3 regions of the Nocardioides korecus genome follow, and region 1 is predicted to be linked to each of the others. Evidence: riboswitches for the same ligand, from Rfam matches in the RefSeq annotation. Region 1 holds a riboswitch; each other region holds the start of a gene.
What was found. A riboswitch is a leader RNA that binds a small molecule or an ion and turns the genes downstream of it on or off. The one in region 1 is predicted to bind thiamine pyrophosphate.
Positions count from the first base shown of each region.

Region 2: another riboswitch for thiamine pyrophosphate. It lies ahead of ACYVDA_RS18000 (purine-cytosine permease family protein); the one in region 1 lies ahead of ACYVDA_RS19370 (thiamine ABC transporter substrate-binding protein).
Region 3: another riboswitch for thiamine pyrophosphate. It lies ahead of ACYVDA_RS15600 (purine-cytosine permease family protein); the one in region 1 lies ahead of ACYVDA_RS19370 (thiamine ABC transporter substrate-binding protein).

Region 1 covers NZ_BAAGZO010000012.1:53,989-58,391, reverse strand. Annotated here, with positions in the region: gene ACYVDA_RS19375 (ABC transporter permease) at 1-345, opposite strand, end outside; gene ACYVDA_RS19370 (thiamine ABC transporter substrate-binding protein) at 386-1,492, opposite strand; TPP riboswitch at 1,493-1,611, opposite strand; gene ACYVDA_RS19365 (hypothetical protein) at 1,774-3,261, shown strand; gene ACYVDA_RS19360 (MBL fold metallo-hydrolase) at 3,449-4,403, opposite strand, start outside.
Region 2 covers NZ_BAAGZO010000010.1:7,093-11,495, reverse strand. Annotated here, with positions in the region: gene thiE (thiamine phosphate synthase) at 1-595, opposite strand, end outside; gene thiM (hydroxyethylthiazole kinase) at 592-1,386, opposite strand; gene tenA (thiaminase II) at 1,383-2,015, opposite strand; gene ACYVDA_RS18000 (purine-cytosine permease family protein) at 2,081-3,343, opposite strand; TPP riboswitch at 3,473-3,561, opposite strand; partial or broken gene ACYVDA_RS17995 (IS3 family transposase) at 3,883-4,403, opposite strand, start outside.
Region 3 covers NZ_BAAGZO010000007.1:237,978-242,380, forward strand. Annotated here, with positions in the region: gene ACYVDA_RS15600 (purine-cytosine permease family protein) at 1-1,193, opposite strand, end outside; TPP riboswitch at 1,204-1,291, opposite strand; gene ACYVDA_RS15605 (hypothetical protein) at 1,364-2,410, opposite strand; gene ACYVDA_RS15610 (hypothetical protein) at 2,407-4,089, opposite strand; gene ACYVDA_RS15615 (PseG/SpsG family protein) at 4,082-4,403, opposite strand, start outside.

The DNA of each region.
Region 1 (4,403 bases):
GGCGACCCCGACCACCACGGTCGGCAGCACGAACGGGACCAGGACCACGGCCCGGAGCAGGTCGCGGCCCGGGAAGCGCAGCCGGTGCAGGCAGAACGCCACCGGCACCCCGGCCAGGACCGCGACCAGCGTCGCCACCGCCGCCGACCACACCGTGAACCACAGCACCCGGTGCACGCGGGGACGGCCCAGCACCTCCACGACCCCGCCGAGGTCGAGCCGACCCTCGGGCCAGACCCCGCGGGCGACCATCCCGGCGACCGGGTAGACGAAGAACAGCCCCAGGGCGGTGAGCGGGACCAGGGCCAGCAGGACGGGCGCGACCCGGGCGAGCCGGCCGGTCACCCGGTCACCCCGCCGCTCCGCGCGCCCGACCCCGCCGGGGTCACCGGCTCGTGACGTCGCGCCAGTCGCGCAGCCAGCCGTCGAGGTGGCTGCGGACCTGCTCGGCGGGCAGCCGGTAGGGCTTGGGCGAGACGACGGCGAACTTCGCCCAGTCGGCGGGCAGGCCCACCGAGCGCACGACGGGGTAGACGTACATGTTGTCGGGCAGGGCCTTCTGGAAGTCGCGGCCGAGCATGAAGTCGATGAACTTCCTCATCCCGGCGGGGTTCTTGGAGCCGGTGAGCACCCCGGCGTACTCCACCTGGCGGTAGCAGGTGTCCAGCAACGCGCTCGTGGTCGGCTTCGAGGCGCCCTGGGGGATCGTGAACGGCGGCGAGGAGGAGTACGACGTCACGATGGGCCGCGAGCCCTTGCCGCCACCGGCGGTGAAGTCGCTCTCGTAGGCCTCGGTCCAGCCGGCGTCGATCTTGGTGCCGTTGGCCATCAGCTTGGACCAGTAGTCCTTCCAGCCGCTCTCGCCCTTGGCCGCGATCGTGGCGACCAGGAAGGCCAGGCCCGGCGAGGACGTCGTCGCCCCCGGCGTCACGAACAGGCCCTTGTAGCGCGCCTCGGTGAGGTCGTCGAGGCTGCGCGGCGGGGTCAGGCCCTTGGCGGCGAACCACGCGTCGTCGACGTTGACGCAGACGTCGCTGTAGTCGACGGGCGTGAGCCGGTCGGCCCCCGACCCCTCCAGCCGGTACTTCTCGGCGTCCGCGGGCAGCTTCGTCGTCGAGTACGCCGCGAACACCCCCGCCTTCACCGCCCGGGGCGCGAACAGGTTGTCCACGCCGTAGACGCCGTCGGCGATGGGGTCGTCCTTGGTCAGGACCAGCTTGCTGGTGAGCTGGCCGGCGTCGGCCTGCGGCTGGATCTTCACCGTGATGCCGGTCTGCGCGGTGAACTCCTTCATCACCGACTTCGACATCGCCCAGCTGTCGTGGGTGGCGACCACGAGGGTCTTCGGGTCCTCGCCCGACGAGCTGCCGCCCGAGCCGGACGTCGAGCCGCAGGCGGCCGCGGTCAGGGCCAGGACGGCGGCCGCGAGCACGGAGACGGCACCCCGCGGTCGGACCCGGCGCCGGGTGGGCGGGGAGGCGTGCAGGGGCATGGTCGATCTCCTTCGACTTCCTTCGCCGGTGCTAACCGGAGCAGGTTCAAGGGTCTGCGGCGTTCCCGCACTCTCAGCGCCCCTGACCTCGCGGCCCGGGCGCTCCCCTGTCGGACGCCGCCCAACCTAGCCCACGCCTGCGCGCGCCCACGCACGCAGGGACGGCAGATCCCCGCCACATCGTCGCGTATCCGCCGGCGCGACGGCACGACTCGGGCATCATGGCCCGCGGCGGGGGGGGACATCGCCCGCTTCGACATCCATCTCGAGGAGCAGGGCTCATGAGCGATCACGACAACTACCCCGGCGCGCCCGGGGGCCAGGGGAACCCGCCGGGTCAGGGGGGCCAGCAGGCAGGCCAAGCAGGTCAGGGGGGTCCGGGGTACCCGGGGCAGGGCCAGCAGCCCGGCCAGGGCTACCCGGGTCAGGGCGGCCAGGGAGCACCCGGCGGGCAGCCGGGACAGGGGTACCCCGGACAGGGCGGCTACCCGGGGCAGGGCGGGCCTGGCGGCCAGCCCGGTCCGGGCTACCCCGGACAGCCCGGTCAGCCCGGTCAGCCCGGCCAGCCCGGTCAGGGGGGCCAGGGGTACCCAGGGCAGGGCCAGCAGCCCGGCCAGGGCTACCCGGGCCCGGGCGGACCCGGCGGCCCGGGGGGCTACCCGGCCCCCGGCGGTCAGCCCGGTGCGGCGTACCCGCCCCCGGGACCGCAGTTCAACCCCACCTCGACCAACCCGTACGGCGCCCCGCCCGGCGGGCCCGGCGGCGGCGGCAGCAAGAAGCTGCTGTGGATCATCCTGGCCGCGGTCGCGGCGTTCCTGGTGCTGGTCATCATCGTGGTCGTGGCCGTGGCCTCCTCCGGGGGCGACTCGGACACGACCGCCTCGGGCTCCGGTGGCTCGAGCGGCGAGGTCAAGACCGGGTCGCAGGACGACGCGGTCCGCTCCTACCTCCAGGCCGTCGCCGCCGGTGACGCCAAGAAGGCGCTCTCGGTGGTGGCGACCAAGCCGGCCAGCGACGACCTGCTGACCGACGAGGTGCTCGCCGCGTCGAAGAAGCTGGGCCCGATCACCAAGATCAACGTGCCGAAGGTCTCCAGCGACTACACCACCATCGTCAACGCCAGCTACAGCGTCGGCGACGAGAGCATCACGCAGACCTACTACGTGCAGAAGACCGCCGACGGCTACGCGCTCAAGGACATGGGCGACGGCATCGACCTGAGCCGGCTTCGCGCCAACACCCTGCCGATGATGATCAACGGCAAGGAGGTGACCAGCGACAAGGTCTACCTCTTCCCCGGCGCCTACCAGTTCACGACCGGCAACGACAACGTCAGCTACGGCGACACCGGCAAGATCGTCATCAAGGGCGGCAGCGACTACGTCTCCACCCTCGACCTCGAGCCGACGCTGACCCAGACCGGCAGCCAGACCTTCACCCAGGCGGTGAAGGCCTCGGCCAACGCCTGCCTGCGCAAGAAGGAGATCTCGCCCGCCAACTGCCCCAACCGGGCCGGCAACAGCAAGAACTACTCGATCGACAAGAGCTCGATCGTGTGGCGGCTGAAGAACCAGGACGCGTTCGCCAACCTCAAGCCGCGTCTGGACTACGACAACCCGGCCCTGGCCAGCGTCTACCCGAGCCTGCAGTTCGAGGTGAAGGCCAACTGCAACGCCTCGAGCGGGCGGTGCAGCTCCTCGACGTACAGCAGCGGGAAGGTCGTCGTCGACCTGACCAAGGACCCGGTCACGGTCACCTGGGGCCAGTAGCCCGACCCCTGTGCACTCCCCCGACGACCCCGCTGCGGCCCGGTCGTCGGGGGAGTTCGCGCGTCGGGGGCGGCGTACGAGCGGCGACCGGGCGGCGTACGCCCTCCACCTTGTCGGGCGATCGGTGACCTCCTCGGCTGAACGTTCGGCCGAGAAGGTGACGTTTCCCCGGTAAACCGGGGAAACGTCACCCCCGCTGCACCACCGGAGCGAACCGCACCGCACCACCGGGGGTGGGCTCGGAGCGGGCCAGGCGGCCCTGGAGGGCCAGCAGCTCGAGGTGGGCCAGGGTCTCGAAGGCGGCCAGGGCGGCGTCGAAGGGGCCGAGGGCGTCGCGGTGGTGCTCGCGGCGGGTCCAGGGCAGCAGGCCCGCGACCTCCCAGGAGGTGCGCGCGCCGGCGTCGACGGCGTCCTGCGAGGCCCCGAGGCGTACGGCGTGGTGCTCGACCAGCTCGTCGATCCGGGCGTGCGAGGACTCGGTCACCGGGCCGTGGGCGGGCAGCAGCCGCAGGTCGGGCAGCGCCCGCACCTTGGCCAGCGAGGACAGGTAGTCGCGCAGCGGGTGACGCACCCAGGCCGGCTCGAAGCCGATCGAGGGCGTGATCGTCGAGAGCACGTGGTCGCCGGCGAGGAGCAGACCCGCGTCGAGGTCGGCGAAGACCACGTGGCCCTGGGTGTGGCCCGGGGTGGAGACCGCACGGAGACGGCGCGCGCCGAGGTCGACGTCGGTGTCGCGCTCGAGCCAGGTGTCGGGCGCGGCGTAGTCCTCGAGCGCCTCGGGGCGACGCGGCATCGCGGCGAGCCACTGCTCGGCGAGGTGACCGGCGCCGGCGGCGCGCAGCCGGGCGACGTTGGGCTCGGTGCGACCGGCGTCCCACAGGGCCCCGGAGTGCATCATCTCCAGGGTCGGGCGCTCACCGGCCCCCAGCGCGATCGGCGCCCCGAGCTCGCGGCCCAGCGCGACGGCCTGGGTGTAGTGGTCGCGGTGCATGTGGGTGACCAGGAAGCGGCGGATGTCGCGGACCCCGAAGCCCAGCTCGCGCAGCCCCGAGACCAGTGCCTGGCGCGACTCCGGGATGGCCCAGCCGCCGTCGACCAGCACCAGCCCTTCGTCGGTCTCCAGGACGTAGACGTTGACCGCC
Region 2 (4,403 bases), on a different contig from region 1:
AGACCACGGCCAGTCCGGCCACCCCCGTGGCGCGCACCGCCGCGGCGTTGGCCGACTTGATCCCGCCGATCGCTACGCACGGCAGGTCGGTCGACGCCGCCAGCGCCCCGGCCAGGTCCACGCCCAGAGGGTCGGCTGCCTCGGGCTTGGTGGGGGTCGCCCACACCGGTCCGAGGCCCAGGTAGTCGACCACCGGGCCCTGGGAGTTGAGCGCCTCTGCCTGCGCCACCTGGGTGGTGGTGGAGACCGACAGACCGATCAGCGCCTGGGATCCCAGCAGCCGTCGGGCCACGTCGGGCGGGAGGTCGCCCTGGCCGAGGTGTACTCCGTCGGCCCCGACTGCGAACGCGACATCGACCCGGTCGTTGACCACGAGCGGCACACCGGTCCCGGCTAAAACCTCCTGCACCTCGCGTGTCAGGGCGCAGAGATCACGCGTGTTCAGGCCGGGCTCACGAACCTGCACCAGGGTCACACCCCCACGCACCGCCAGGCGCACGGTCTCAGCGACCCCGCGATCGCCGCACGAGGTCGAGTCGGTGACCAGGTACAGGTCGAGCAGGCCCGTCGTAGCCGCCCGGGACCAGCCGCTCACCGCAGCACCATGCGCTCGACCAGGACTGGTCCCTCCAGGGTGTAGAGGGCGTCGATGAGCCCCACCGCGAAGGACCCCGGGGCGCTGGCCGACTCGGCCGCCACGTCGGCGGCCACGGTGAGGATGCCGGTCGCGGCGACTGCGGCCTCCAGAGGGGCCGCGCCCACACCTGCGCAGGCGGCGACCAGCGCACCCAGCAGGCATCCGGCGCCGGTGACACGGGTCAGCAGCGGCGACCCGTTGTGCACCTCGACGACGACGTCGCCGTCGGTGAGGAAGTCGACCTCGCCGCTGACCGCCACCGCCCCGCCCGTACGCCGGGCCAGCCCGCGCGCCGCGTCCACGGCCGCCTCGGCCGACACCGTGCTGTCCACGCCGCGCCCTGATCCCGCGGCCCCGGCGAGCGCAAGCACCTCCGAGGCGTTGCCGCGCACCACGGCCGGGCGGTGCTCGAGCAACGCGGCGGCCAGCGTCGTGCGGAATGCCAGCGCCCCCACGGCGACGGGGTCGAGCACCCAAGGGGTCCCGGACTCCCGGGCGGCGGCCGCGGCCAGCGGCATGGCCTCGGCCCGTTCGCGCGACAACGTGCCCAGGTTGACCAACAGCCCATCGGCAATGCGCGCGAAGTCGGCCGACTCCTCGGCGTTCTCCACCATCGCCGGTGACGCCCCGACTGCGAGCAGGCCGTTGGCCGTCACGTTGGTCACCACCACGTTGGTCATGCAGTGCACCAGCGGCGCACGCTCACGCAGCCGCTGGAGCACCTCCACGACGGTCTCCACGTTCGTCACACCGGCCACCTCTCCTGCCGCAGTGCGGCATCCCAGAACATCCACTCATAGCGGGCACTACGCTCCGCCTCGACGTGGGCCGCGGCCCTCTGGTCGTGCGTGAGGCCGGTCCCGATGCGGTCCACCAGGTCGAGCACCTCAACGACCACACCGGCGAACTCCTCGCCGGCGTAGGTCTCAATCCACCGCTGATAGCGGGGCTCGCTGGACCCGCGCCCAACCAGGGCCTGGCCAACCCGGGCATAGATCCAGTAGCACGGCACCACCGCGGCCAGGCCCTCAGCGAACGAACCACCATGGACGGCGCCGAGCAGGTGCCGGGTGTAGGCGTGGGTCGTCGGTCCGACGGGCATCGCGGCCAGCGCCGCAGCGTCGAGGCCCACCTCGGCCAGCAGACCCTGGTGCAGGCTCAGCTCGACCTCGGCGGTGCCGACGGCGTGGCGCGCCAACATCGCCGCGTCGAGTCCCGACGGGGCCCGGCCCGCAAGCGCGGCCAGCGCCCGACCGTAGTCACGGAGGTAGTGCGCGTCCTGGGCCACGTAGTAGGTGAAGCACCCAGTCGGCAGCGACCCGTCGACCAAGCCCGTCAGGAACGGGTGCTCGAACACGGCGGCGTACGCGGGCTTCATCGCAGTCCACAGCTGCCCCGACCATCCGTCCCGGTCAGCTGGGTCAAGGGGGCCGGTCACCAGACTCACCGGCGCCGGGCCAACCGCAGGCCCGCGTGGACCAGAGCCGTGACCACAGCAGCAACAACAAACGAGCTCAGTGACGCGCTCATCCACACCTGCGGTGAGAACCCGACCCAGCCAGCCAACGCGTTCCACCAGTGCGCCCACAGCTGCACCTGGCCGGGGTTGAGGACCTGGTAGACCACGAATCCTGCCAGCCAAGGCAACAACATCACCCACCGCGTGGGGGCGCTCTCTGAAAGGTCCCACGGTCGACCGCGCAGGCACACCCGGTCAGCCACAAGCACCGCGAACAACGGCACGAACACCGACCCAATCAACGACAAGAAGCTCGCGTAGTCGTAGATGTTCACGACCAGGGCGAGCACCGTGGTCAGCGCCCCGACAACGACCGAGATCGCACGCCGGTCCCAGCGCGGGCGGAGGTTCTGGGTGGAGACCGTCGTGGAGTAGACGTTCGCGAAGGACTGGTCGAGCTCACGGACCGTCACCACCACGAACGCCAGCACACCCAGCGGCACGGCCAGGAAGGTCGCGAAGACATCACCACCGCGCGTCAGGACACTGACCACCGCCACCAGCCCCAGGCCATAACAGGCCACCTGCATCACCGTGTAACCCACGAACGCCCCGGTCGCCGCCGCACGCGGCGTGCGCGAGTGACGCGAGTAATCCGCAGCCATCGGCACCCACGACACGGCCACAGCCAAGGTGGTATCGATACCGAGGCTCAGCCCGCCCCACCCGCCACCGCCAGCATGCACCGGGTGCGCGAGCAGCTGACCCATCAAGTACGACAACGCCACGACCACACCCACCGTCACGTAGCGTCGAAGCAGCCGCACCGAACCAAGCGGACGAGTCGCCAAGACCGTGGTCGACACCCCGATCAGCAGCACACACCCCCACCGCGGCACACCCGGCACCACCTGGCCCAGGGCGGTGGCGATGGTGACGATCTCGAAGGTGCCCCAGCCCACCATCTGCACCACGTTGAGCACCGTCGGCACGAACGACGCCCGGGCGCCGAAGACGCCTCGCAGCAGCACCATGGAGGGGGCACCGGTGCGGGCGCCAAGCACCGCGGTAGACGCGATCGCGGCGGCCCCCAGGGCGGTGCCGACCACCACGGCGACCAGAGCAGCGACAAAGGAAAGCCTCGCAGTGCCCGGACCGCCCGGCTGCAGTACCGCCACCGCCCCGGTGAACCCCAGCAAGCTGACCCCGAGGTTGCCCCACAGGCCCAGCTGGTCCCAGGTACCCAACGTCCGGGGAGCGTCCTGGGTCAGGGTGTGCGGAACCTCGACCGCCCCGGAAGGAAGCGACGGGCGAGGACCAGGTCCCTCAAAAGGTGGGTGGTCTGGACGGGTGCGTACATCGCTCATCGGCCTCTGCTTCCTCCGCCGGCATTACCCGGCTCAGGTTCAAGCGGTCGGCGACCTGCTACGTCGCCCTCTCAGCCCGATCCCGTCGAGCTCCCGCGTCTTGGCGCCTCCGACGATAGCGCGGCCCGATACGGCGAGCACTCTCGCCCCGACCTCGGCGGCGACCCATCCAGCAGCGCCGAGGCGCGAGGGCCCGAGGTCGCACTGGCCAAGCTGCGAGGTGCGCCCACCCGCGTCACCCTCGTGTTCGCGGTAGCGGAGTCCCTACTCCTGCTCACCGTGGCGGTGACTTCGGCCCCGTTCTTGAGGTCGGTCGTGGCGCCCGAGGCGATGAGCCCGCCAGCTCGGCCGCACCGACAAGGCCGTCCTCGCCCGCATCCACCGCGACCGGGTCTGCTGCACGGACAGGTGACAGGTTTTTAGGCGGCCTGGACGGCCAGCTTGGTCATGATTGTCTCGAACTCGACGGGGGTCAATCGTCCGAGTGAGTCCTGCCGACGACGTCGGTGGTAGGTCTTTCGATCCAGGTCACGATGGCCATACGGAGCTCTTCCCGGGTGGCCCAGACTTGCCGGTCAAGGACGTTCTTCTGCAGCAGGCTGAAGAACGATTCCATTGCCGCGTTGTCGCCCGCGGCACCGACTCTGCCCATTGATCCGACGAGCTGATGCCGGTTCAACGCTCGTTGGGCCTTGCGTGAGCGGAACTGCGATCCGCGGTCTGAATGGACCACGCATCCGGCCACGTCCTCGCCGGCTCGACTGCGCATGGCGACGGCGTTGTGTATGGCCGCGACCGCCAGCCGGGACTTCATCCGTGAGTCGATGGAGTAGCCCACGATCCTGTTCGAGTGCACGTCCTTGATCGCGCAGAGGTACAGCTTCCTTCCGCGGTCCAGTGCTCGGTGATGTCGGTCAACCAGAGCTTGTTGCAGGCGTCG
Region 3 (4,403 bases), on a different contig from region 1:
GCCGCGAAGCCCAGCGCCCAGGGCAGGAGCATCACCCAGCGCGTGGGTGCCGTCTCCGACAGGTCCCAGGGCCGGTCGCGCAGGCACAGCCGGTCGGCCACCAGCACCGCGAAGAGCGGCACGAACACCGAGCCGATCAGCGACAGGAAGCTGGCGTAGTCGTAGATGTCCACCACCAGGGCCAGCAGTGTCGTGAGCGCCCCGACCGCCATCGAGATCGCACGGCGGTCCCAGCGGGGCCGCAGGTTCTGCGTCGACACGGTGGTGGAGTAGACGTTGGCGAAGGACTGGTCGAGCTCGCGGACCGTCACCACGGCGAACGCCACCACGCCCAGCGGGACGGCCAGGAAGGTCGCGAACACGTCGCCGCCCCGAGTCAGGACGCTGAGCACCGCGACCAGGCCGAGGCCGTAGCAGGCCACCTGCATGACGGTGTAGCCGATGAGGGCTCCGGTGGCCGCCGCGCGCGGGGTGCGCGAGTGCCGGGAGTAGTCCGCGGCCATCGGCACCCAGGAGATCGCCACCGCGAGCGTCGCGTCGATCCCCAGGCTGAGGCCGCCCCCGCCGCCGGACCCGGTGGCGTGCAGCGGGTGCGCCAGCAGCTGGCTGGTCAGGTAGGCCAGGGCGACGACCACGGCGACGGTGACGTAGCGGCGCAGCAGCCGCACCGAGCCCAGGGGCCGGGTGGCCAGCACGGTGGTCAGGACGCCGATCAGCAGCACCCACGTCCACCGAGGTACGCCGGGCAGCACCTGCCCCAGGGCGGTCGCGATCGTGACGATCTCGAAGGTCCCCCAGCCGATCATCTGGACCACGTTGAGCACGGTCGGCACCACCGAGGCCCGGGCGCCGAACACGCCCCGCAGCAGCACCATCGACGGCGCCCCGGTGCGCGCCCCGAGCACGGCCGTGGCGGCGATGGCCACGGCCCCCAGCGACGTACCGACCACCACGGCCAGCAGGGCGGCAGCCAGGGAGAGCCGCGCGGTGCCCGGACCGCCGGGCTGCAGCACGGCGACGGCGCCGGTGAACCCCAGCAGGCTGACCCCGAGGTTGCCCCAGAGCCCGAGCTGGTCCCAGGTGCCCAGCGTGCGGGGCGCCTGCTCGGTCAGGGTGTGCGGGACCTCCGCGGCGGCGGGTCGTGGTCCGGGACCACCCTCGCGCTCGGGGGGACGGGTGCGGACGTCGCTCATCGGGCCTCTGCTTCCTCCGCCGGCATTACCCGGCTCAGGTTCGAGCGGTCGGCGACCCGTGTGTCGCCCTCTCAGCCCGATGTCGTCGAGCTCCCGCGTGTGGCAGGCACGACCTTACCTCGGCACCACCGGGACGACCCGGGCCCGGGTGTGGTCGGGTGCGACGGGCGTCAGACGATCTCGGCGTACCAGTCGCCGCCGCCAAGGCCACCCAGCCGGCGGGGACCCGCGAGCTCCCCCACCAGCGCGCCGAGCGAGGGTCGGCACAGCACCGGTCCCTCGTGCGGGTCCAGCTCCAGCACGGCCGTGCCGTCGGGGGCCACGGGCGAGCGCACCGTGCGCGTGCGGCCGGTGTCGACCCGGGTGACCTCGGTGAGGACCACCTCCGAGCGCAGGGCCAGCCGCGAGCGCACCCGGTCCTGGGTGCGTGCCAGGGGCTCCAGCGCCCGGGCCCGCCGCCCCTGGGGCGCGGGACGAGGCACCACCGACCGGGGCACCAGGAGCACGCGGACCGGCTCGGACGCGGGGTCGTCGGGACCGGCGCCCGCCGGGTTCACCACGAACCCGCCGGGACGCCGCGGCACCAGGCTGCGCCGCTCCGGGTCCGGGGCGCGACCGGTCGAGAGGCCGGGCCGCACGGGGTTCGGCGCGCGGTCGACCTTGACCCGCGCCACGCAGACCCCGCTGAGTCCGTCGGGCAGCAGCCGGCGCCGGGCCCAGGGGGGCAGGTGCTCGGGTGCGTCGAAGCCCAGGGTGAGCAGCCCGCCGGGGCCGACCTCGTCGGGGTCGACCCGCAGCACGACGCGTTGGAGGCTGGCGCCGCCGTCGGCGCGGCGGCGGTCCAGCAGCGCCACGGCGCGCGGTCGGCCCTGCACCGAGATCCGGACGAGGCGGTGCCAGTCGTCCTCGTGGGGGTGCTCCTCCCCGGAGTCCTCGCCGATCGGCAGGTCGCGGGCCTGCCGCCAGGAACGCGTCGCGTGCTCGTCGAGGAGCAGCACGACCGTGACGCGCAGCGGGTGCGAGGTGGGCTCGACCTGCACCCCGAGCAGCGCCTCCTGGCGGCGCAGGCGGGCCAGCCGGTGCGGCGCCCGGGAGGCGCCGTCGAGCAGGACCAGGGCCGGGTCGTCGCCGCGACCCACGGTGCCGGGGACCGCGACCGGGCCGCCGGGGCGGTCGAACCGGGTGGACAGCTGCAGCGAGGCCAGCTCGAAGGTCACCGGCAGGCTCCCAGGTCGTCGGTCAGGGACGCGTCGTCCCGGGTCAGGTCGAGGCGGGTGGCCACCGGGTCGCGCCGGGTCCACAGGCGCCGTACTGCGGTGAAGAGGGGGTCCCCGTCGGACTCGGTGTGCTGCATGGTCGTGCCGAGCACGTCGAGCAGGGCGTCGCCCTGGCCCAGTTGCCAGGCCGGCACGAGCGGCGAGGTGATGTCGCTGCCGGAGCGGTAGAACCACGCCCACAGCCGGGCCCGCTCGACCTGCTCGGGGGTGATCAGCACCCGTCCCTGGAGGAGCCCCGCGAGGTGGTCGTCGAGGACGTCGGCGTACTCCCCCGGCGAGGAGACCACCGTGGTGAAGCCGCAGTGGCTCCACTCCGACCAGCCGGTCTGCACCGCCGGGATGCCGAAGGTGGGGTACTCGTTGCTGACGCTCCCGCGCACGGTCAGCACCAGGTCGGCCAGGCTGGTCAGGGCGTTCTTGCTCAGGTCCATGCTGGGCAGGAAGACCAGGTGGTCCCGGTCGCGGTGCCGCTCGGCGACCGTGGCGAAGAAGTCGGTGGCGTCGTACAGCGCCTGGCTGGGGTGGTCCAGGAACAGCCACCCGACGTCGTCGCGCTTGGCCGCCAGCTCGGCGGTGTCCTCGAACCATGCCCCGAGGTCGGGGTAGGCCTCGACGTTGGTCCCCAGGGCGTCGCTGACGGCGTGGGCGAAGACCGCGACCACGGGCTTGTCCGGGTCCAGGCCCGTACGCCGGGCCGCGACGCGCCGCACCGCCGCCCGGTCCTGGGCACCCCGCAGGTCGACCCCGGAGAAGTTGCGACCCGGCCGCCACCACGACGGCCGTCCCAGCATCGCCTTGGAGCGGTGGGTGGTCAGCTCGGCGCTGCGCCGGAGCACGTCGCGGTGGGACCAGACGTGGTCCTCGAAGAACCGGCCGACCTCCTCGGTCAGCCCGGCGCGGACCGGGCCGTGGGGCGCCACCTGCTCGGGGAAGAGCCCGTAGACCTTCAGGCCCCCGGTCGACTGCGGGAACAGCACCGGCACGTCGTGGCGCAGCGCCGCCTCCACGGCCAGGCCGAAGTTGTCGTAGTCGACGTGGCTGGAGACCAGCGCGACCACGTCGAGGCGATCCATGATCGCGTCGTACACCCGGGCGAACTGCTCGCTGCGGGCCTGCACCCGGTCGCGCTTGGCGCGGACCCGGGGCGAGTCGTCCAGGCGCGGGACCTGGGCCATCCGGCAGGTCGTGGCGTCCACGACGCCGGCCAGCCGGTCCGGGTCGATCCCCGACGGCGGCAGCGGACCCCCCAGGTCCAGGCCGGCAAAGGGCTCGACGAACGACGCGCCCGCGACCCGCCGGTCGACGACCGCGTGCACGTCGACGACGTCGCGCGCGCCGTAGGCCCGGCACAGGCGCTCGATCTCGGGGAGGTCGAAGTAGCTCCAGACGACCTCGTTCCAGTCGTCGTCGGCGCCGCTGACCACCACCACGTCCGCCGGCTCCAGCCGGGCCAGCGCGTTGGCCACGCTGAGGGTGCGCAGGGTGACGCGGAGGTCCTGGCTCATCGCCTCGACCACGATCACGCGACGCGGGTCGCGCGCGGTGTTGTGCTCCCAGAAGCGGGCGGCGGTCTCGCAGAAGCCCGCCAGGCCGGTGAGCGTGCGTCCGGGCTCAGCCACGACGACCGACCTCCTGGGGACGCCTCGCGGCCGGGTCGTCCGCGCCGTCGTCGGCCAGGCGGACCGCCTCCAGCGCTGCGTCGGCGACGCGCTCGCGACCCCGGCCGTCGACCAGCGCCGGGCCGGCCGCGCGCAGCCGCGCCCGCCACCCCTCGTCCTCGAGCAGGCGGGTGAGCACGCGCGACACGTGCTCGGAGCGCTCGGGTCCCCCCTCGCCACGGGCGTGCAGGTCGTGGACCGCCCCGAGCCCGACGACGGCACCGGCCGCGGTCACGGCGTCGTAGCCACGGGCCTGGTTGTCCGCCACCCGCAGC